Regions from separate parts of the Streptomyces sp. SUK 48 genome, predicted to be linked through region 1. Evidence: predicted binding sites of a transcription regulator. Region 1 holds the regulator's gene; each other region holds the start of a gene.

Region 1 (7,388 bases):
GGTGCCTGGAGGACGGCGGCACCTTCCTGATCGAGGTCGGGGACCAGCACCCCGCCCGGCCCCCGCGGGACGCGACCGCGGGCGAGCCGTCGTACGACACCCTGGAGTACGGCCGCGGGCTGCGCCTGGTCGGGGCGCTCGCCGAGTCCTGGGGGGTCACCTACCGCACCGGCGCGAAGTCGGTGTGGGCCAGGCTGCCCCCGGGCGGCAGCGAGCCGCCCGCCGGTGCTGGGGCGCAGGACGCGCTGGAGGTCGCCGAGGTGCTGGCCCCGCAGTCGCAGCGCGCGGACAGCGACCGGGACTGGCTCGGCCGGGGCGCGCTGTCCTTCCTCGCCGAGGCGTCCGACCTGCTCGCGGGCCAGCTGGACGAGAACCTGGTCACGGCCCTCACCGGCCAGCTGATCGTGCCCCGGCTCGCCGACTGGTGCGCGGTGTGGCTGGAGGACGAGGCGTCGGCGCGCGGCGGGTCCTGCGACGGGCCCGCGCGGGTCTGGCACGCCAGCGAGAACCGCATCGAGGAACTGCGCCGCACCCTGGAGAAGGAGCCGCCGCAGCCGGGGGACGGGGTCGGCTTCGGCCCCTCGCCCTACCCGTGGCCCGGCGACGCGCTGGGCGCCCGGGGCGCGGACGGCACAGCGCTGGCGTACCGGCTGGTGGCAGGCGGGCGGCCGCTGGGCACGCTGGTCATCGGGCGGTGCGGGCTCGCGCGCTTCCCGGACGAGATCACCGGCCTGGTGGAGGACCTGGGCCGCCGGGTGGCCCTCGCCATCGGCGCGGCCCGGCAGTACGCCCGGCAGGCCACCATCAGCGCCATCCTCCAGCGCGGTCTGCTGCCCGGCGCGGTCGCCGAGATCCCCGGGATGAGCAGCGCGCTGGTCTACGAGCCGTGCGACAAGAACGGCCCCAGCGGCGACTTCTACGACCTGTTCCCGGCGGGCGACGGCCGCTGGTGCTTCGCGATCGGCGACGTCCAGGGCAAGGGCCCGGAGGCGGCGGTCGTGATCGGCCTCGCCCGGCCCTGGCTGCGGCTGCTCGCCCGCGAGGGATACCGGGTCGCCGACGTCCTCGACCGGCTCAACCAGCTCCTGCTGGACGACGCCACGGAGACCGCCGACGCCGCGGCGCGCGCCCTGGTCGCCGCGGACGGCCGCGGGGAGGGCCCGCAGACGCGCTTCCTCTCGCTCCTGTACGGCGAGCTGATCCCGTACGACGGCGGTGTCCGCTGCACCCTCGCCTCGGCGGGGCATCCGCTGCCGCTGGTCCTCGGCCCCGACGGCACGGTGCGCACCGCGGCCCGCCCGCAGACGCTGCTCGGTGTGGTCGAGGACGAGACCTACACCAGCGAGACCCTGGACCTCGGGCCCGGCGACAGCCTGCTGTGCGTCACCGACGGAGTGACCGAACGCCGCCGCGGCCCCCACCAGTTCGACGACTCCGACGGTCTCGCCACCGCCCTCGCCTCCTGCGCCGGCCTCACCGCCGACGAGATCGCCGAAAGGATCCGCCACCTGGTCCACACCTTCGGCGAGGCACCTCCGGAGGACGATCTGGCCCTGCTGGTGCTCCAGGCGGAGTGAGAAGGCTCCCGCGCTCGGCGCCAGGGGATTGCCGGCGGTGCTGGACAATGGGCCTATGCCTTCTGCACTCCCCGACGGTGAGCCCGTACCCGACGACGGCGCGCTGCCCCCGCACGCGTTCGACGGGGCGGGGGAGCGTCCGCTCGGTTTCTATCTGCATGTGCCGTACTGCGCGACCCGCTGCGGGTACTGCGACTTCAACACGTACACCGCGACCGAGCTGCGCGGCACCGGCGGGGTGCTGGCGTCCCGGGACAACTACGCCGAGACGCTGGTCGACGAGGTCCGGCTGGCCCGCAAGGTGCTCGGGGACGACCCCCGGCCGGTGCGCACGGTGTTCGTCGGCGGCGGCACGCCCACGCTGCTGGCCGCCGGCGACCTCGTCCGGATGCTCGCGGCGATCCGCGACGAGTTCGGGCTCGCCCCGGACGCCGAGATCACCACGGAGGCGAACCCGGAGTCGGTCGACCCGGCCTATCTCGCCACCCTGCGCGAGGGCGGCTTCAACCGGATCTCCTTCGGGATGCAGAGCGCGCGCCGGCATGTGCTGAAGATCCTCGATCGCACCCACACCCCCGGCCGCCCGGAGGCGTGCGTCGCCGAGGCCCGTGCGGCGGGCTTCACGCATGTGAACCTCGACCTGATCTACGGCACCCCCGGCGAGAGCGACGACGACTGGCGGGCCTCCCTGGACGCGGCGATCGGCGCCGGTCCCGACCATGTCAGCGCGTACGCCCTCATCGTGGAGGAGGGCACGCAGCTCGCCCGCCGGATCCGCCGGGGCGAGGTCCCGATGACCGACGACGACGTGCACGCCGACCGCTACCTGATCGCCGACGAGACCCTCGCCGCGGCGGGCTTCGACTGGTACGAGGTCTCCAACTGGGCCACCTCCGAGGCGGGCCGCTGCCTGCACAACGAGCTGTACTGGCGCGGCGCGGACTGGTGGGGCGCGGGCCCCGGCGCGCACTCCCATGTGGGCGGCGTGCGCTGGTGGAACGTGAAGCACCCCGGCGCGTACGCCGCCGCCCTGGCCGCCGGGCGCTCCCCGGGCGCGGGCCGCGAGCTGCTGTCCGCCGAGGACCGCCGCGTCGAGCGCGTCCTGCTGGAACTGCGGCTGCGCGAGGGCGTCCCGCTGGCCCTCCTGAAGGACCAGGGCCTCGCCGCCTCCCGCCGCGCCCTGACCGACGGCCTCCTCCAGCCCGGCCCCTACGCCGAGGGCCGCGCCACCCTCACCCTGCGCGGCCGCCTGCTGGCGGACGCGGTGGTGCGGGACCTGGTGGACTGATCACTCGACCGGGTGAACCCGCACGGAAGCCCGACCCGGGTGCGGCTCGGTTCGTAGGGTGCGGCCGTGCGGGATCGGATCATCGTCGAGTACTTCCAGGGGCTGCGCCCGCCCGAGGGCGCCAGGGCCGAGCTGCCGCGGCGGACCATCGTCATCGCACCGGGCTCGGGTGCCGCCGCGAGGGTGCCCGCGTACCTGATCATCGATCCGGTCATGGCCCGGTGCGCGCTGTTCACGGAGCCCGCGGGACACGGCGAAGGCGCGGACCACCGGTGCCGGCGGATCGCCGCGTCCGGCGATCCCACGCCGCCGGGACCCCTCGGCATCGAGCCGGACACCAGCGGATTCGCGGGCTACGAGCACGTCAGGCCCCACCACCACCCGTGACGAAGTCGATCAGTTCCTCCACCCGGCCCAGCAGTTCCGGTTCCAGGTCCTTGTAGGAGCTCACGCGTTTCAGGATCGCCTGCCACACCGCGCCGGTGTTGTCCGAGGGCCAGCCCAGGGCGCGGCACACGCCCGTCTTCCAGTCCTGGCCGCGCGGCACCCGGGGCCACTTCGCGATGCCCACGGCCGCGGGCTTCACCGCTTCCCAGATGTCGATGTACGGGTGGCCCACCACCAGCGCGTGCTCGCTGGTCACCGACCGCGCGATGTGGAACTCCTTCGAGCCCGGCACGAGGTGGTCCACGAGGACGCCGAGGCGGGCGTCGGGGCCGGGCGCGAAGTCGGCGACGATCGAGGGAAGGTGGTCCACGCCCTCCAGGTACTCCACGACGACGCCCTCGACGCGCAGGTCGTCGCCCCAGACCTTCTCGACCAGCTCGGCATCGTGCCGGCCCTCGACGTAGATCCGGCCGGCCCGGGCGACGCGGGCCCGGGCGCCGGGGACGGCGACGGAACCGGAGGCCGTGCGGGTCGGGCGCGCCGGGCCGGCGGAAGGCCGTACGAGCGTCACCACCCTGCCCTCCAGCAGGAAGCCGCGCGGCTCCAGCGGGAACACCCGGTGCTTGCCGAAGCGGTCCTCCAGCGTCACCGTGCCCGCCTCGCAGCGGATCACCGCCCCGCAGAACCCGGTGCCGGGCTCCTCCACGACCAGACCGGGGTCAGCGGGCACCTCGGGCACCGGCTCGGACTTCTTCCACGGAGGCGTGAGGTTGGTGGAGTACTGGCGCATTCGGATGACGATAGGAGAAGCGGCGGGCCGGCGCCCACGACACGCCGGAAACCGAGCGCCGGTGCGGCTCAGTTCACGCCGAATCGCCTGGCCAGCGCGTCCCGTTGGCGTCGTACGAAGGCCGCGTCGACCACCGCGCCGTGACCGGGCACGTACAGCGCGTCCTCGCCGCCCAGCGCCAGCAGCCGGTCCAGCGCGTCCGGCCAACGCGAGGGTACGGCGTCCGGGCCCGCCTGGGGCTCCCCGGACTCCTCCACCAGATCTCCGCAGAACACCACCTCCGGATCGCCCGCCACCAGCACCACCAGGTCATGGGCGGTGTGCCCGGGCCCCACATTGGCCAGCAGCGCCTGACGGCCGCCGCCCAGGTCCAGGGTCCGCTCCCCGGAGACCAGCTGCCGGGGCGGCACCAGCGCCGGCGCCGCCTCCTCGGCCTCCGCCGCCGGGAGCCCGTGGTGGACCGCGTCCTGCCGCAGCTCGTCCCGCCCCCGGCGGATCACCCCGTCCGCGCCCACCGCCGCGTACACCGCCGCCCCCGCGAACGCCGGAGCCCCGAAGACATGGTCGAAATGGACATGGGTCAGCGCGAGATGGGTCACACGTCCACCGGCGAGCGCCTCGGCCGAGGACCGCAGCCGCGCACCCTCCGCGAGGCTCGACCCGGCGTCCACCATCAGCGCCGTGCCCGCGCCCAGGACCAGCCCCGCCGTGCAGTCCCAGCCCGGCAGCCGGCACCGCCCCACCCCGGCGGCGAGCCGTTCCCAGCCGTGCTCTTCCCAAGTCACCGTCATACCGCGACGCTAGCCGCAGCCGGGGTCGCGCGGGCACCGACCTTGCCCGGTGCGTACCCCACGGCCGTACACTGGCCGGGGAACGCTGGCACTCGCATGCGAAGAGTGCCAAGACGGACACAAGACGGACACAAGAGGGACAACCGCGGGAGTGAGGGGACGACGTGCTGGAGGTGCGCGCGAATGCTGAGTGAACGCAGGCTTCAGGTGCTGCGCGCCATCGTCCAGGACTATGTCGGCACCGAGGAGCCGGTCGGGTCCAAGGCCCTGACCGAGCGGCACAACCTCGGCGTCTCCCCGGCGACCGTGCGCAATGACATGTCGGCCCTGGAGGACGAGGGATACATCGCGCAGCCGCACACCAGTGCGGGGCGCATCCCCACCGACAAGGGCTACCGCCTCTTCGTCGACAAGCTCGCGGGCGTCAAGCCGATGACCGCGCCCGAGCGCCGCGCGATCCAGAACTTCCTGGACGGCGCCGTCGACCTGGACGACGTCGTGGCGCGCACGGTGCGGCTGCTCGCGCAGCTGACCCGGCAGGTCGCCGTCGTGCAGTACCCGTCCCTGACCCGGTCCACCGTGCGGCACGTGGAACTGCTCGCGCTCGCCCCGGCGCGCGTGATGCTCGTGCTGATCACGGACACCGGCCGGGTCGAGCAGCGGATGGTCGACTGCCCGGCGCCGTTCGGCGAGGCATCCCTCGCGGATCTGCGCGCGCGGCTCAACAGCCGGGTCGCGGGACGCCGGTTCGCGGATGTGCCGAAGCTGGTCGAGGACCTGCCGGACGCCTTCGAACACGAGGATCGCGGTACGGTCTCCACAGTGCTCTCCACCCTTCTGGAGACACTGGTCGAGGAGAACGAGGAGCGGCTGATGATCGGCGGCACCGCCAATCTCACCCGCTTCGGACATGATTTCCCTCTCACGATCCGGCCCGTCCTGGAGGCCCTCGAGGAGCAGGTCGTGCTCCTCAAACTCCTCGGCGAGGCGAAGGATCCGGGCATGACCGTGCGCATCGGGCACGAGATCGCCCATGAAGGACTCAACTCCACCTCCGTGGTGTCGGTGGGCTACGGTTCGGGCGGCGAGGCGGTTGCCAAGCTCGGCGTGGTCGGACCGACCCGCATGGACTACCCGGGAACGATGGGAGCGGTACGCGCAGTGGCACGGTACGTCGGACAGATCCTGGCGGAGTCGTAAGTGGCCACGGACTACTACGCCGTTCTCGGCGTGCGCCGCGACGCGTCGCAGGATGAGATCAAGAAGGCGTTCCGTCGGCTCGCACGCGAGCTGCACCCGGACGTCAACCCGGATCCGAAGACCCAGGAGCGGTTCAAGGAGATCAACGCCGCTTACGAGGTGCTGTCGGACCCGCAGAAGAAGCAGGTCTACGACCTCGGCGGCGACCCCCTCTCGCAGTCCGGCGGCGCCGGCGCGGGCGGCTTCGGGGCCGGTGGTTTCGGCAACTTCTCCGACATCATGGACGCGTTCTTCGGCACGGCGTCGCAGCGCGGGCCGCGCTCGCGCACCCGGCGCGGCCAGGACGCGATGATCCGGATCGAGGTGGAACTGGACGAGGCGGCCTTCGGGACGACCAAGGAGATCCAGGTCGACACCGCGATCGTCTGCAACACCTGCAACGGCGAGGGCGCGGCCCCCGGCACCTCGGCGCAGACCTGCGACATGTGCCGCGGCCGCGGTGAGGTCTCGCAGGTCACCCGGTCCTTCCTGGGCCAGGTCATGACCTCGCGGCCGTGCCCCCAGTGCCAGGGCTTCGGGACCGTGGTCCCCACGCCCTGCCCGGAGTGCGCCGGTGACGGCCGGGTCCGCTCGCGCCGCACGCTGACCGTGAAGATCCCGGCCGGTGTCGACAACGGCACCCGCATCCAGCTCGCGGGCGAGGGCGAGGTCGGCCCCGGCGGCGGCCCGGCCGGCGACCTGTACGTCGAGATCCACGAGCTGCCGCACCCGCGCTTCCAGCGCCGCGGCGACGATCTGCACTGCACGGTCACCCTCCCGATGACCGCGGCGGCCCTCGGCACCAAGGTGCCGCTGGAGACGCTGGACGGCATGGAGGAGATCGACATCCGGCCCGGGACCCAGTCCGGGCAGTCGATCCCGCTGCACGGCCGCGGCGTCACGCATCTGCGGGGCGGCGGCCGGGGCGACCTCATCGTGCACGTCGAGGTGCAGACCCCGACGAAGCTCGACGCCGAGCAGGAGCGGCTGCTGCGCGAGCTGTCCAAGCTGCGCGGCGAGGAGCGCCCGCAGGGGCAGTTCCAGCCGGGCCAGCAGGGGCTGTTCTCGCGGCTGAAGGACGCGTTCAACGGGCGCTGACCGCCCGATGGCGACAGGTGCCGCGGCGGCCTCCGGGCGGAGGCCGCCGCGGCCTGTTCGCGGACGCCGGCACCGCCTCTGACCGGGCCCGTAATGGAATATGCCGATCATGGCACCCGATTCGGACTTGTTCAAAGGACGTGACACCATGCGGTCATGTCCTCCGCGCTGACCGATCTTCTCCCTCACCCGATCGTGCAGGCCCCCATGGCGGGCGG
Region 2 (7,388 bases), 2.0 Mb from region 1:
GCGAACCGTACGGCGTCTGGGGCGGCCTGACCGAGGACGAGCGCGAGGAGCTGATGGGGCGGGCACGCAACCGCCTGGTGGCGGCCTCCACCACCAGCGGCGACACCGCCCATAGTCACTGAAGGAACGTTTCTGCACCCAGGGCCCGTCGGGTGCGGCCGATATCCCCCCACCTCGGGCACGCCGCGCGCGTGCCCGCGACTCTGCGCGGTTTCACGCCTTGGCGCCGCCCGGAGTCCTTCACCGGTCCGCTGCGCGGCTCACCGGATCCGCGCGCCGAGCGGCTTGCGCGCGTCTCACCGGTTCTCCCGCGCGCTCACCGGTCTTCTGCGCGGCGCGGTGTCACACCGCGCGGCCGGCCGCCCGCGCCAGCTGCTCCAGGGTCGCCGCGACCGCCGGCACCTGGGCCAGATCGGGCAGGGTGAGCGCGACGATCTCCCGTCGCACCGCCGGCTCCAGACGCACCGTGCGCACCCCGCGCGGCCGGACCGACTCCACCGCGAGCTGCGGCAGCACGGCCACGCCCAGACCCGCGCCGACCAGGCCGGCGACCGCCGGATAGTCGTCGGTGGCGAAGTCGATGCGCGGCGCGAACCCGGCGCCCTGGCAGACCTCCACCAGCTGGCCCCGGCAGCGCGGGCAGCCCGCGATCCAGGGCTCCTCGGCCAGCTCCCCGATGGCGACGCTCTCGGCGCGCGCGAGCCGGTGCCGCTCCGGCACCAGGGCCACCAGGCGGTCGCTCAGCAGCGGGCGGACGACCAGGTCGTCCCAGTCCTCGGTGACGGCCGCGCCCTCGTAGCGGAAGGCCAGGGCGAGATCGCAGTCGCCCTCGCGCAGCAGCTCGACGGAGCGCGGCGGTTCGGCCTCCTCCAGGGAGACACGGGTGCCGGGATGGGCGGCGCGCAGGGCGGCCAGGGCGGTGGGGACCAGGGTGGAGCTGCCGCTGGGGAAGGAGACCAGGCGGACCCGGCCGGCCCGCAGGCCCGCGATGGCGGCGACCTCCTCCTCGGCGGCGGTGAGCCCGGCGAGGATGCCGGAGGCGTGCCGGACCAGGGCCTCGCCCGCCTGGGTCAGCCGCATCTCGCGGCCCGCGCGGATCAGCAGCGGGGTGCCGACGGAGGTCTCCAGGGCCTTCATCTGCTGGCTGACGGCGGGCTGGGTGCAGCCCAGTTCACGCCCCGCAGCCGAGAAGGAGCCGGTGGCGGCGACGGCACGCAGGACACGGAGATGACGGGCCTCGATCACCCCGCAAGCATAAGGCCAGCTTGGAGACGGCGTCCAAAATTCGCTCGACGCTTTGAGTAACGATCCCGTACGGTGCGGGCATGAAGCTTCTCTCCGTCAATGTCGGGCAGGCCGGCCCGGTGCCGTACACCAGCCAGGCGGACGGCCTGACGGGCATCGACAAGAGGCCGGTCGAGGGGCCCGTGAGGGTGTCCGCGCCGGGTCCGAAGGGGACCGCGGGCAGCGGGCTGGCCGGGGACGCGGTGTGCGACCTGAGGCATCACGGCGGCGACGACCAGGCGGTGTACGCGTTCGCCCGCGAGGACCTGGACGACTGGGAGCGCGAGCTGGGCCGCACCCTGGCCAACGGCTGCTTCGGGGAGAACCTCACGACCGGCGGGCTCGACGTCTCCGGGGCGCTGATCGGCGAGTGCTGGCGGATCGGTCCGGCGGTGGTGCTCCAGGTGACCTCGGGCCGTGTCCCGTGCCGCACCTTCCAGGGCCATCTGGGCGAGCCGGGATTGATCCGCAGGTTCACCCGGAAGGCGGCGACGGGTGCCTACCTCCGGGTGATCGAGCCCGGTGAGATACGCGCGGGCGATCCGGTCGAGATCCTGCACCGCCCCGGCCACGGGGTGACGGCGGCGATGGAGTTCCGCGCGACAACCACCGAGCGGGAGCTGCTGCCCCGGCTGCTCGCCGCGGCCGAGGACCTGCACCCGGAGGCGCTGGCCGCGGCCCGCAAGTACGTCGCCGGACAGGCCCGCTGAGGGCCCGTCACCGCATGGCGGACACCGCGTGTCCGGATCGCCCGCGCTCACTAACCTTGGGTCATGACAACGGCTCTGATTACGGGATCGACCGCGGGGATCGGCGCCGCCTTCGCGCGGCGGCTGGCGGCTGACGGGCATGACCTCGTCCTGGTGGCCCGGGACGCCAAGCGGCTGCGCGAACAGGCGACCGAGTTGCACGACCGGCACGGCATCGAGGCGGAGGTGCTGCCCGCCGACCTCTCCGAGGACAAGGGCGTCGAGACCGTCGCCGACCGGCTCGGCGACCGCAAGAACCCCGTCGACCTGCTGATCAACAACGCCGGTTTCGGCAACAAGGGCCGCTATCTGGAAGTCTCCATGGCGGACGAGCTGACCATGCTCAAGGTGCACTGCGAGGCGGTGCTGCGGCTGACCTCGGCGGCGGCCGAGGCGATGCGCGAGCGCGGCCGGGGCGGGGTGGTCAATGTCGCCTCGGTGGCGGCCTTCGTGCCCCGGGGCACCTACGGCGCGTCCAAGGCGTGGGTCGTGCAGTTCACCCAGGGCGCGGCGCGGGACCTGGCCGGCACCGGGGTGCGGCTGATGGTGCTGTGCCCCGGATTCGTGCGCACCGAGTTCCACCAGCGGGCCGGGATGGGCACGGACAACATCCCCGGCTGGATGTGGCTGGACGCCGACAAGGTGGTCGCGGCGGCCCTCGCCGACCTGGCGCGCGGCAAGTCGCTGTCGGTCCCGGACCCCCGTTACAAGGCGCTGATGGGCCTGGTGAAGGTCACCCCGCGCGGCCTCCTCGGCGGGGTCACCTCCCGCACCGGGCGCAAGTACGGGCCCCAGTAGGCGCGGACGCGGGCGGGTGCCGGATCAGGGGGACGGCGACGCGCACCCTGGTCGGCCGGGACCGCTCGGACGCCGCGCACCCGCCCCCGACGGCGAGATCACCGAGACCTGGTGGCAGCGCGACCACCTGGGCCTGATGCGACAACCCCGACGGCGTACGGCAGCGCGAAGGCCCGGCACCCCGCGAGGGGGTACCGGGCCTTCGTACGGAGCGGTGGGGCTCAGTGGGCGTGGCCGTGGCTGTGGCCGTGGCCACCCGCGGCCTCCGGCTCCTCTTCCTTCTTCTCGACGACCAGGGTCTCGGTCGTGAGCAGCAGGGAGGCGATGGAGGCGGCGTTCTCCAGGGCGGAGCGGGTCACCTTGACCGGGTCGATGACGCCGGCCTTGACCAGGTCGCCGTACTCACCGGTGGCGGCGTTGTAGCCCTGCCCCTTCTCCAGGTCCTTGACCTTGGAGACGATGACGTAGCCCTCCTGGCCGGCGTTCTCGCCGATCCAGCGCAGCGGCTCGACGACCGCGTTGCGGACCACGGCGACACCGGTGGCCTCGTCGCCGGTCTTGTCGAGGTTGCCCTCGAGGACCTTGGAGGCGTGCACCAGGGCGGAGCCACCACCGGAGACGATGCCCTCCTCGACCGCGGCGCGGGTCGCGGAGATGGCGTCCTCCAGACGGTGCTTCTTCTCCTTCAGCTCCACCTCGGTGGCGGCGCCGACCTTGATCACGCACACGCCGCCGGCCAGCTTCGCGAGGCGCTCCTGGAGCTTCTCGCGGTCCCAGTCGGAGTCGGTGTTCTCGATCTCGGCCTTGATCTGCGCGACGCGGCCGTTCAGGTCCTCCGACTTGCCCGCACCCTCGACGATCGTGGTGTCGTCCTTGGTGACGGTGACGCGGCGGGCGGAGCCGAGCACGTCGATGCCGACCTGGTCGACCTTGAGGCCGACCTCTTCGGAGATGACGGTGGCGCCGGTGAGGACGGCCATGTCCTGGAGCATCGCCTTGCGGCGGTCGCCGAAGCCGGGGGCCTTCACCGCGACGGCGTTGAAGGTGCCGCGGATCTTGTTGACGACCAGGGTCGACAGGGCCTCGCCGTCGACGTCCTCGGCGATGATCAGCAGCGGCTTGGAGCCGGACTGGATGACCTTCTCCAGGAGCGGCAGCAGGTCCGCGATGGCGGAGATCTTGCCCTGGTGGATCAGGATGTACGGGTCGTCGAGGACGGCCTCCATACGCTCCTGGTCGGTCACGAAGTACGGGGACAGGTAGCCCTTGTCGAAGGCCATGCCCTCGGTGAAGTCCAGCTCCAGACCGAAGGTGTTGGACTCCTCGACGGTGATGACACCGTCCTTGCCGACCTTGTCCATGGCCTCGGCGATCAGCTCGCCGACCTGCTGGTCCTGGGCGGACAGCGCGGCCACGGCGGCGATGTCGGACTTCTCGTCGATCGGGCGGGCCGTGGCGAGCAGGTCCTCGGAGACGGCCTTGACGGCGGCGTCGATGCCCTTCTTCAGGGCGGCCGGGGAGGCGCCGGCGGCGACGTTCTTCAGGCCCTCGCGCACCAGCGCCTGGGCGAGCACGGTGGCGGTGGTGGTGCCGTCACCCGCGATGTCGTTGGTCTTGGTCGCCACCTCCTTCACCAGCTGCGCGCCGAGGTTCTCGTACGGGTCCTCGATCTCGACCTCGCGGGCGATCGTGACACCGTCGTTGGTGATGGTGGGGGCGCCGAACTTCTTGTCGATGACGACGTTGCGACCCCGGGGGCCGATCGTCACCTTCACCGTGTCGGCCAGCTTGTTGACGCCGCGCTCGAGGGCGCGACGGGCGTCCTCGTCGAACTTCAGGATCTTCGCCATGACAGCGGGAGCCCTCTCGAAATCTTGTGGGTAAAAGACGAACTGCGCCCCGGACGCCCGGCTTCGTTATCGGTCGCGGGGGCCAGGGGCGCAGCTCAGAGCAAAGGTTTGCTCGGGGTGAATTACTTCTCGATGATCGCGAGCACGTCGCGAGCCGAGAGGACGAGGAACTCCTCGCCGTTGTACTTCACCTCGGTGCCGCCGTACTTGCTGTACAGGACGACGTCGCCGACCTTGACGTCGAGCGGCAGGCGCTCGCCGTTCTCGAAGCGACCCGGACCGACGGCGAGGACGGCGCCCTCCTGGGGCTTCTCCTTCGCGGTGTCCGGGATGACCAGGCCAGAGGCCGTGGTCTGCTCGGCGTCGAGCGGCTGGACCACGATGCGGTCCTCGAGCGGCTTGATGGCAACCTTGGTGCTGGCGGTCGTCACGATCCGACCTCCCCCTTCGGAGATCTCACGGGGTTAACTGTCTGAGGTGGCGACCAGGTCGATCCGTCGTCGCGGGTGCCGGACCTGCCCGTCGCGTTGTTGGCACTCTCCAGTGGGGAGTGCCAGAGCCGAGACTATGACCGGGATTAGCACTCGGTCAAGCGGAGTGCCAATGCCGTGCGGCGCGTCGGCCGAAATCGCGGGTGCGGGAGCGCATATCGGCGCTCGGCCGGCGCCGGGTGTGCCGGCCCGGCGCTGATCAGTGGAGGTAGTCCTCCAGCCGGGCCGCCGTCAGGTTTCGTCTGCGCATGGCGTCCAGGAGGCGGGCCGTGGGGACGCCCGTCAGGAGGCGGACGATGTCACCTTGGCGGAGGCGGCGCGGGCCCCGGGGGTAGACGAGGCCCGCCGGGGTGAGGGTGGCGCGCCACAGGACGACGGCGGTGATGCCGCAGTCGGCGGCGGCGCGCAGGGTCGTGGCGTCGTACGCGCCCCGGGGCGGGCGCAGGAGCCGGGTGCGGCGGGCGCAGAGCGCGGCGCGCTGGGTGGCGTACGGCGTTCCCGCCAGGGGCCGCGGTGCGGGGGTGAACCGGGTCACCGGGACACGGAGTCCGCGGGGCGCGGCGGCGCCGCGGGGGTCGCGGCCGGTGGCGTCGTAGGTGAGGAAGACGACCCGGTCGCGGGTGGGGACGTGGTCCACGACCGGGGGCAGCGGCCGGCCGGACGGCGGCGCCGCGAGCGGCCGGCCGTGCGGCCGCACCCCTTCCGCCGCCTTCCTGCCGAGCCGTTCGATGGGGACGACGGGCTGGGCGCACCCGGCGAGCAGCAGTGCCGCGGCGAGGACCCCGGCGGCGACGGACGGCAGGCCCGTGCCCCGCGCACACCACCGCCCCGGCGCCCCGCCGCCGGGGCCCCTCACCCGCGCCCCGCCGGACACCTCACCGCGCCCTGCGCGGCCGGCGCGGACCGTGCGGCCGACTCACAGGTAGTCCTCCAGCCGGGCCACCGCGTACCCCTCGCGCGTCACCTTGTTCAGGAAGCGCCGCATGTCGTCGACCATGGTGCCGTCCCAGTCGCTGCGGCCGCGGAAGTGGGTGAGGACGATGTCGCCCCGGCGCAGCTGCTGGTCGTCCTCGCGGAACTCCCAGTGGTCGACGTACACCTCCTCGTTCCAGATCGGGGCGTACTTGATGCCGCAGGACTTGGCGGCGACCAGGGTGTCCTGGTTGTAGTTGCCGTAGGGCGGGCGCAGCACGGTCGGGCGCTTGCCGAACTGCTTCTGCATGATGTCCTGCATGTCGCAGATCTCGTGCTTCTGCTGCTCGTAGGACAGCCCCGGCAGGTAGGGGTGGGTGAGCGTGTGGTTGTTGAGGGTGTTGCCGTAGGACTGCGCCGTGCGGAAGTAGCCGTAGTCGTCCTTGACCAGGTAGTTGCTGAGGAAGGCGGTGTACGGCACCTTCAGGTCCCGCATCATCTGGAGGAACCGCGGGTCCTTCTCCGAGCCGTCGTCGATGGTGAGGAAGACGACCTTGTTCCGGGTCGGGACCGTGGTGAAGACCGGCGGCAGGGCCCAGTCCTCCTGGTGGTCCACCTCGAAGCCGGCCCGCGCGGTGATGTGCGGCTTCACCCTGGGCGGCGGCGGGGGCGCGATCGGGACCTCGTCCAGGCCCCAGCGTTTCGCGGCGGCGGCCATGCGGGCGCGTTCCGCGGCCTGGACGGCACGGGGGTCGGGGGCGGCGTGCCCGGTCGCGCCCTGCCCCGCCGCCGGGCGGGCGGTGCCCGGTCCGGAGCCGGAACCGGAGCAGCCGGTGACGAGGGCGGTCGAGGCGAGGACGGCGGCGGCACAGCCGAGGGCGACGCGTGCCCGACTTTTGTCATTTTGTACTACTAGTCGCATGGTGCTGGATCTTCGCAGGCCCCGCCCCCGCTCCCCGGGCGACAGCGCCGCCCGGACGCGCACCATCCACCGACTGGCCCACAATGACCCGGTGAACGACCTCGCTCCTCTCCTCACCCCCGAAGGCCGGGCCCTCCTCGAAGAGGTCCGCGGCACCGCCCCGGCCGATGAACTCGCCGTCGCCACCCGGCTGCGCCGCGACCACCCCGCCGACCTGGTGTCGGCCGCGCTCGGCCAGGCCCGGCTGCGGCAGCGCGCGGCGGCCAAGTTCGCGGCGGCGGACGCGGAGCGGATGTTCTTCACGCCGAACGGGGTCGAGCAGTCGACGCGGGCGAGCGTGGCGGCCTACCGGGCGCGGCGGCTGACCGATCTCGGGGTGACC
Region 3 (7,388 bases), 900 kb from region 1:
GGCGCCAGCTCGGCCCGGAACCGGGTGAGGGTCTCGGCGAAGGGGAGGTGGTGCAGTACGGCGACACAGGTGATGACGTCGTAGGGGCCGGGCGGCAGCCCGCCGGGCGCGGCGGCGAGGATGTACCGGACGTTCGCGACGGCCCCGCCGTGTTCGCGCGCCCGCTCCAGGATGCCCGGGTCGCAGTCGACCGCGTCCACCCGCTCCGCCCGCCCGGCCAGCAGCCGCGCGAGTTCCCCGGCACCGCACCCCACGTCCAGCGCCCGGCCGGACCGCCGGGGCAACCGCCGTAACAGCCAGGGGTGGTAGTGGGCGTTGTGGTCCCAGGGGTGGGCGTCGTTGAACCGCCCGAGCCGCTCGATCAGCCGCCGCGTCGAGATCGCCATGGCCCAAGCCCACCACACCCTCCCGCGGGGGAGCACCGGTGAAGCCGTGCCGGTTCCCCGGCGGCATCCTGGACACTGGGAGCAGCGAACGCGCCAGAGATCCGCCTACCGACCGGAATCCACCACCATGAATCACGCCCAGCTGACCGCCCTCGGCCGAGCGCTCCGGCTGCTCGGGGAGCACGGGGAGGCGTTGGCCGCCGACACTCCGGACGGGCGGCTCCAGGAGATCAGGACGGATCTGCGCAGGGCGCTGGACCTGCTGGAGGAGAGCGTCGGGGCGAACGCGCCGGCCACCCGGTGCGCCGAGCATCCGCACGGACCGGTGGACGAGAGCGCCCCCGATCTGTGCCTGCTGTGCGAGACCCGGCGCCGGGCCGCCCGCCGCTCGGAGTACGGGGGCCGGCCGAACCCGGCCGAGCCGGTGGCCTCCGCGCCCTCGCGCTACGGCGTCCGGGCCGACCGCCCGCAGCCCCAGCAGCGCTGGCTGCCGGAGCTGTGGAACGGCCAGGAGTGGCAGCTGTGCGGCACCCCGCGGCGCGACCGCCGGGAGGCCGAGGCGTATCTCGCCGCCCAGCGGCGCGGGGCGCGGCCCGCGATGGCGTACCGGCTGGTGCACGAGTTCACCGACTACGAGGTGCTCCGGGTGTGGGGCACCCCGGTCCGCGTCGACATCGAGCCGCTGAACGGCAACATCGGCGGGATCTGAGTCCCGGCCGGGTGTTCTCAGCTGAGGGTCTTCAGCGACGCCGCGTCGTACGGCGCCAGCTCCGAGACCCGGCCCGCGAGCACCTTCGCGGCCCACTCGGGGTCCTGGAGCAGGGCGCGACCGACCGCGATCATGTCGAACTCGTCGGCCTCCAGGCGGTCGAGCAGGTCGTCGATGCCCTGCACCGGGGAGCCCTCGCCGGCGAACGCGCCGGTGAAGTCGCCGTCGAGGCCGACCGAGCCGACGGTGATGACCGGCTTGCCGGTGAGCTTCTTCGTCCAGCCCGCGAGGTTCAGGTCAAAGCCGTCGAACTCGGGCTGCCAGTAGCGGCGGGTGGAGGCGTGGAAGGCGTCGACGCCGGCCGCGGCGAGCGGGGCCAGGATCGCCTCCAGCTCCTGCGGGGTCTCGGCGAGCCGGGCGGTGTAGTCCTGCTGCTTCCACTGCGAGTAGCGGAACAGGACCGGGAAGGTGGCCGAGACCCGCTCGCGGACCGCCGCGACGATCTCCGCGGCGAACCGGGCGCGGGCCACCGGGTCGCCGCCGTAGGCGTCGGTGCGGCGGTTGGTGCCCTCCCACAGGAACTGGTCGAGGAGGTAGCCGTGGGCGCCGTGGAGCTCCACGCCGTCGAAGCCGATGCGCTCGGCGTCCGCGGCCGCCTGGGCGAACGCGGCGATGACGTCGTCGAGGTCCTGCTGCGTCATGGCCTTGCCGGTGGGCTCGGCGCCGGCGGTGACCAGACCGGAGGGGCCCATCGCGGGGGCGGCCGGGAAGGGGGCGTCGCCGTCCTTGCGGACCATGCCGATGTGCCACAGCTGCGGGACGATCGTGCCGCCCGCGGCGTGCACGTCCTCGGCCACCTTCGCCCAGCCCGCGAGCTGCTCCTCGCCGTGGAACCGCGGCACCCGGTCGCTCTGGCCGGCCGAGTCGTGGCCGACGTAGGTGCCCTCGGTGACGATCAGGCCGACGCCCGCGGCGGCGCGGCGGGAGTAGTACGAGCGCACGTCCTCGCCGGGGATGCCGCCCGGGGAGAACATCCGGGTCATCGGCGCCATCACGATCCGGTTGGGGACCGTGAGGCCGTTGAGGGCGATCGGGCGGGCGAGTATCTGGGCCGCGCGGGAGGCGGGCTGCGTGTCGACGGTCACGTGGGGGCTCCTCGAAAGACTGCTGACCGGGCGGTATGTGAATGTGCATTGTTGTAGCTGCTTAAGTAAGCCGCTGTACAGAGGCAGGCATTCCCGGACCCGGAAGCGGGCACCTGTGACGCCGGACACGCCCGGCGCGGAGGAAGGCCGGGAAAAGCCCGAGGGCGGCACCCCCTGTCCCTGACAGGAAGTGCCGCCCTCGGTAAGGACGTTGATCAACCGGAGGTCGATCAGAAGTCCATGTCACCGCCCGGCATGCCGCCCGGAGCGGCCGCGGCGGCCTTCTCCGGCTTGTCGGCGATGACGGCCTCGGTGGTGAGGAACAGCGCGGCGATGGAGGCGGCGTTCTGCAGCGCGGAACGGGTCACCTTCGCCGGGTCGATGATGCCCTCGGCGACCAGGTCGACGTACTCGCCGGTCGCGGCGTTCAGGCCGTGGCCCGGGGTCAGGTTGCGCACCTTCTCCACCACGACACCGCCCTCGAGGCCGGCGTTGACGGCGATCTGCTTCAGCGGGGCCTCGAGCGCGATGCGCACGGCGTTGGCGCCGGTCGCCTCGTCACCGTCGAGCTCCAGCTTCTCGAAGACCTGGGAAGCCTGGAGCAGGGCCACGCCACCACCGGCGACGATGCCCTCCTCGACGGCCGCCTTGGCGTTGCGCACGGCGTCCTCGATGCGGTGCTTGCGCTCCTTGAGCTCCACCTCGGTGGCGGCACCGGCCTTGATGACCGCGACGCCGCCCGCGAGCTTGGCCAGGCGCTCCTGGAGCTTCTCGCGGTCGTAGTCCGAGTCGCTGTTCTCGATCTCGGCGCGGATCTGGTTCACCCGGCCGTTGACCTGCTCGGAGGAGCCGGCACCGTCGACGATGGTGGTCTCGTCCTTGGTGATGACGACCTTGCGGGCGCGGCCCAGGAGGTCCAGGGTCGCGTTCTCCAGCTTGAGGCCGACCTCCTCGGAGATGACCTCGCCGCCCGTGAGGATGGCGATGTCGCCGAGCATGGCCTTGCGGCGGTCGCCGAAGCCCGGGGCCTTGACGGCGACGGACTTGAAGGTGCCGCGGATCTTGTTGACGACCAGGGTCGACAGGGCCTCGCCCTCGACGTCCTCGGCGATGATCAGCAGCGGCTTACCCGACTGCATGACCTTCTCCAGGAGCGGGAGCAGGTCCTTGACGGAGCCGATCTTGGAGTTCGCGATGAGGATGTACGGGTCCTCGAGCGACGCCTCCATGCGCTCCATGTCGGTGGCGAAGTAGGCGGAGATGTAGCCCTTGTCGAAGCGCATGCCCTCGGTGAGCTCGAGCTCCAGACCGAAGGTGTTGCTCTCCTCGACGGTGATGACGCCTTCCTTGCCGACCTTGTCCATCGCCTCGGCGATGAGCTCGCCGATCTGGGTGTCGGCGGCGGAGATGGACGCGGTGGAGGCGATCTGCTCCTTGGTCTCGACGTCCTTCGCCTGCTCGAGCAGGGCGGCGGAGACGGCCTCGACGGCCTTCTCGATACCCCGCTTGAGGGCCATCGGGTTGGCGCCGGCGGCTACGTTGCGCAGGCCCTCCTTGACCAGGGCCTGGGCGAGCACGGTCGCGGTGGTCGTACCGTCACCGGCGACGTCGTCCGTCTTCTTGGCGACTTCCTTGACCAGCTCGGCGCCGATCTTCTCGTACGGGTCCTCGAGCTCGATCTCCTTGGCGATGGAGACACCATCGTTGGTGATCGTGGGGGCGCCCCACTTCTTCTCGAGGACGACGTTGCGACCCTTGGGGCCGAGCGTCACCTTGACGGCGTCCGCGAGCTGGTTCATGCCGCGCTCGAGGCCGCGCCGCGCCTCCTCGTCGAACGCGATGATCTTGGCCATGTGAAGTGGTCCCTCCAGGACTGGGGGTGATTCCTTCGGACCGCGCCCGCGCCCGCGACGGACGGTTCGCCGGCCTGTGGTTCCTTGCCCCACGTGGCCTGCGGACCTCACCGACCCGGTCCTTCTTTGTCACTCTCACCTTCAGAGTGCTAACGCAATGATTAGCACTCGGCATGCCCGAGTGCAAGGTGCGCCCGCGCAGCGGGCTCGTTCAGGGGTGGTGGTCGGGTGACGGGCGGGCGCGAGCGCCCCGGCCCTCCCCGGGCACACCGAAGGGCCCGCACCCTGTGCGAGGTGCGGGCCCTTCGGTAGAGAAACGTTTCAGACGGCGACGCGAACCATGTCGGCCTGCGGACCCTTCTGGCCCTGCGAGATCTCGAACTCCACTCGCTGGCCCTCCTCCAGGGTGCGGTAGCCGTCCATCTGAATGGCGCTGTAATGGACGAAGACGTCCGCACCACCGTCGACCGCGATGAAGCCGTACCCCTTCTCCGCGTTGAACCACTTGACGGTGCCCTGAGCCATGCCTAACTCCCCTATTACTGGCCCTTGCACAGATCCACACTTCGCGGACCCGGGTCAGACCTCGCCCCCCAATGCGTCGGGGGCGTGCGCCGGAACGCGTCGACCGCGGCTGAATGTATCTGTCCAACTGCCGTCTGCAACAGGTCAATTGGACGAGAATTCTGGACGCGAACGATCCGGAATGTGGGGAGAATTCACCCGAATTCAGGGCAAGTCGGGCCCCGTAAAAGACACAAAAGCCGCGGAAAGGCCGTGCATTTTGGCTACTTCTTATCGGGACCGCGGAAGAGAACCGAGGGCTTACCCTCGATCACCGGAGGGCGCGTTCCCCAACTGTACCGCGCTCAATCACACAGAATTGCCCCCTCCGCTTCTCTCACGGAGAGGGCAATCCGATGTACTTTTGGTGACCGTCATTACCTAAGGTAATGATCGATCATTCGGTCAGCAGCCGCCGGCCACCGCCGGGATGATGGAGACGCCCGCGCCGTCCGGGGTGGAGGTCGCGAGGCCCTGCTCGAAACGGACGTCGTCGTCGTTGACGTAGACGTTCACGAACCGGCGCAGCTTGCCCTGGTCGTCCAGGACGCGGGCGGCGATGCCGGTGTGGTTCTTCTCCAGGTTCTCGATGACCTCGCCGAGGGTCGTGCCCTCGGCGGCGACCTCGGCCTGTCCGCCGGTGTAGGTGCGCAGGATGGTGGGGATGCGAACGGTCACGCTCATGCGAGGCCAGCCTCTCGGAAGGAGTCCAGGTTCGGGCGGATGGTGGCGGTCAGGCCGGTGCCGGCCACCGCGTCGAGGGTCTTCAGGCCGTCGCCGGTGTTGAGGACGACGGTGGTCTTCGCCGGGTCGAGCGCCCCGCTCTCGATCAGCTTGCGGGTGACGCCGACGGTCACCCCGCCGGCCGTCTCGGCGAAGATGCCCTCGGTGCGGGCCAGCAGCTTGATCGCGTCCACCACCTGCTCGTCCGTCACGTCCTCCACCGCGCCGCCGGTGCGCCGGGCGATGTCCAGGACGTAGGGACCGTCGGCCGGGTTGCCGATGGCGAGGGACTTGGCGATGGTGTCCGGCTTCTGCGGCCGCACCACGTCGTGGCCCGCCTTGTAGGCGGTCGAGACCGGCGAGCAGCCCTCGGCCTGGGCGCCGAAGATCTTGTACGGCCGGTCCTCGACCAGACCGAGCTCGATCAGCTCCCGCAGCCCCTTGTCGATCTTGGTGAGCTGGGAGCCGGAGGCGATCGGGACCACGATCTGGTCGGGCAGCCGCCAGCCGAGCTGCTCGCAGATCTCGTACGCCAGGGTCTTGGAGCCCTCGGCGTAGTACGGCCGCAGGTTCACGTTGACGAAACCCCAGCCCTCGCCGGCCGGGTCGCCGATCAGCTCGGAGCAGAAGCGGTTCACGTCGTCGTAGTTGCCCTCGATGCCGACCAGCTCACCGCCGTAGACCGCGGCCATGACGACCTTGCCCTGCTCCAGGTCGTGCGGGATGAACACGCAGGAGCGCAGTCCGGCGCGGGCGGCGGCGGCGCCGACGGCGCCGGCCAGGTTGCCGGTGGAGGAGCAGGACAGGGTGGTGAAGCCGAAGGCGCGGGCCGCCTCCAGGGCCTGGGCGACGACCCGGTCCTTGAAGGAGTGGGTCGGGTTGCCGGAGTCGTCCTTGACGTACAGACCGCCGGTGACGCCGAGCTCGCGGGCCAGGTTGTCGGCCTTGACCAGCTTGGTCCAGCCGGGGTTGATGTTCGGCTTGTCCGCGACATCGGCCGGGACCGGCAGCAGCGGGGCGTAGCGCCAGATGTTGGCGGGGCCGTCCTCGATCCGCTTGCGCAGCTCTTCGGTGTCGTAGGCGGAGAAGTCGTAGGCGATCTCCAGCGGGCCGAAACACTCCTCGCAGGCGAAGACCGGGCCGAGCGGGACGCGGTGGCCGCATTCGCGGCAGCTGAGGGCGGCGGCGGGGCCGAGATCGACGGTGGAGGTACCGGAGGTGGCAACTGTCTGCACAGCCATGGGAGGCGAGGCCCTTTCTCCTCATCTTCCTCACGACGCACTTCGCCGTGAGACGGATTTGGCACCTTCCCTAGCCGGGAGCCTCGCCGCTTTGCGCACGAGAACCGACTGGAGGGTTGCCGGGGCTTCATCGGGCCGTGTCCCTCTGCCCCTCTGGATGAGCGGTATTCGATTGTGTCCGCAGTGCTGCGGTGTGTCCGCGCGCGACCCCCGACATGCGATGGTCATCGGCGTTGCTCAAGACTGTAACCGAAGGCCGGGAGAGTTGAGATAGTCGTCCGTACCGCGAGACGAGCCGCGAGACGAGCGTGAGGAGCCGGGGACCGTGCTGGAAGAAGTCGAGCGCTGGATGGGCAACCGTTCCTGGTCCGTGCGCGATCGGCCGTCGCACCAGGTCCTGGCGGCGAAAGCGCGCACCGGCCAGACCATCAGCGTGGTGCTGCCCGCGCTCGACGAGGAGGAGACCGTCGGCGAGATCGTCGCGGTGATCCGGCGCGATCTGATGGAGCGGGTGCCGCTCGTCGACGAGGTCCTCGTGATCGACTCCGGCTCCACCGACCGCACCTCCGAGGTCGCCGCCGCGGCGGGCGCGCGGGTGGTGCACCGGGACGCGATCCTGCCCCGGATACCCGCGGTGCCGGGCAAGGGCGAGGTGCTGTGGCGCTCGCTGCTCGTCGCCACCGGGGACATCATCTGCTTCATCGACGCGGACCTGCGGGAGTTCTCCTCCGACTTCGTCCTCGGCATCGTCGGACCGCTGCTCACCG

What was found. The regulator HrcA, encoded in region 1, represses chaperone genes, less so after heat shock. The targets are predictions, from matches to a motif close to TTNGCACTCNGNNNNNCNGAGTGCNAA.
Region 2: the regulator HrcA is predicted to act here: its motif matches at 5,259-5,285, upstream of groES (co-chaperone GroES).
Region 3: the regulator HrcA is predicted to act here: its motif matches at 4,255-4,281, upstream of groL (chaperonin GroEL).

The regions. Positions count from the first base shown of each region.
Region 1 is NZ_CP045740.1:5,513,300-5,520,687, forward strand. Features, by position in the region: gene GHR20_RS24235 (SpoIIE family protein phosphatase) at 1-1,577, shown strand, start outside; gene hemW (radical SAM family heme chaperone HemW) at 1,633-2,865, shown strand; gene GHR20_RS24245 (hypothetical protein) at 2,932-3,252, shown strand; gene GHR20_RS24250 (DUF3097 domain-containing protein) at 3,230-4,042, opposite strand; gene GHR20_RS24255 (MBL fold metallo-hydrolase) at 4,111-4,833, opposite strand; gene hrcA (heat-inducible transcriptional repressor HrcA) at 5,017-6,033, shown strand; gene dnaJ (molecular chaperone DnaJ) at 6,034-7,170, shown strand; gene GHR20_RS24270 (nitronate monooxygenase) at 7,327-7,388, shown strand, end outside.
Region 2 is NZ_CP045740.1:3,469,635-3,477,022, forward strand. Features, by position in the region: gene GHR20_RS14680 (WhiB family transcriptional regulator) at 1-122, shown strand, start outside; gene GHR20_RS14685 (LysR family transcriptional regulator) at 343-1,245, opposite strand; gene GHR20_RS14690 (MOSC domain-containing protein) at 1,326-1,994, shown strand; gene GHR20_RS14695 (SDR family oxidoreductase) at 2,058-2,831, shown strand; gene groL (chaperonin GroEL) at 3,053-4,681, opposite strand; gene groES (co-chaperone GroES) at 4,804-5,112, opposite strand; gene GHR20_RS14710 (hypothetical protein) at 5,372-6,028, opposite strand; gene GHR20_RS14715 (polysaccharide deacetylase family protein) at 6,089-7,006, opposite strand; gene GHR20_RS14720 (methyltransferase domain-containing protein) at 7,098-7,388, shown strand, end outside.
Region 3 is NZ_CP045740.1:4,609,528-4,616,915, reverse strand. Features, by position in the region: partial or broken gene GHR20_RS38365 (class I SAM-dependent methyltransferase) at 1-386, opposite strand, end outside; gene GHR20_RS20175 (hypothetical protein) at 514-1,095, shown strand; gene GHR20_RS20170 (NADH:flavin oxidoreductase) at 1,113-2,240, opposite strand; gene groL (chaperonin GroEL) at 2,471-4,093, opposite strand; gene GHR20_RS20160 (cold-shock protein) at 4,415-4,618, opposite strand; gene GHR20_RS20155 (MoaD/ThiS family protein) at 5,063-5,341, opposite strand; gene thrC (threonine synthase) at 5,338-6,621, opposite strand; SAM riboswitch class I at 6,640-6,785, opposite strand; gene GHR20_RS20145 (glucosyl-3-phosphoglycerate synthase) at 6,947-7,388, shown strand, end outside.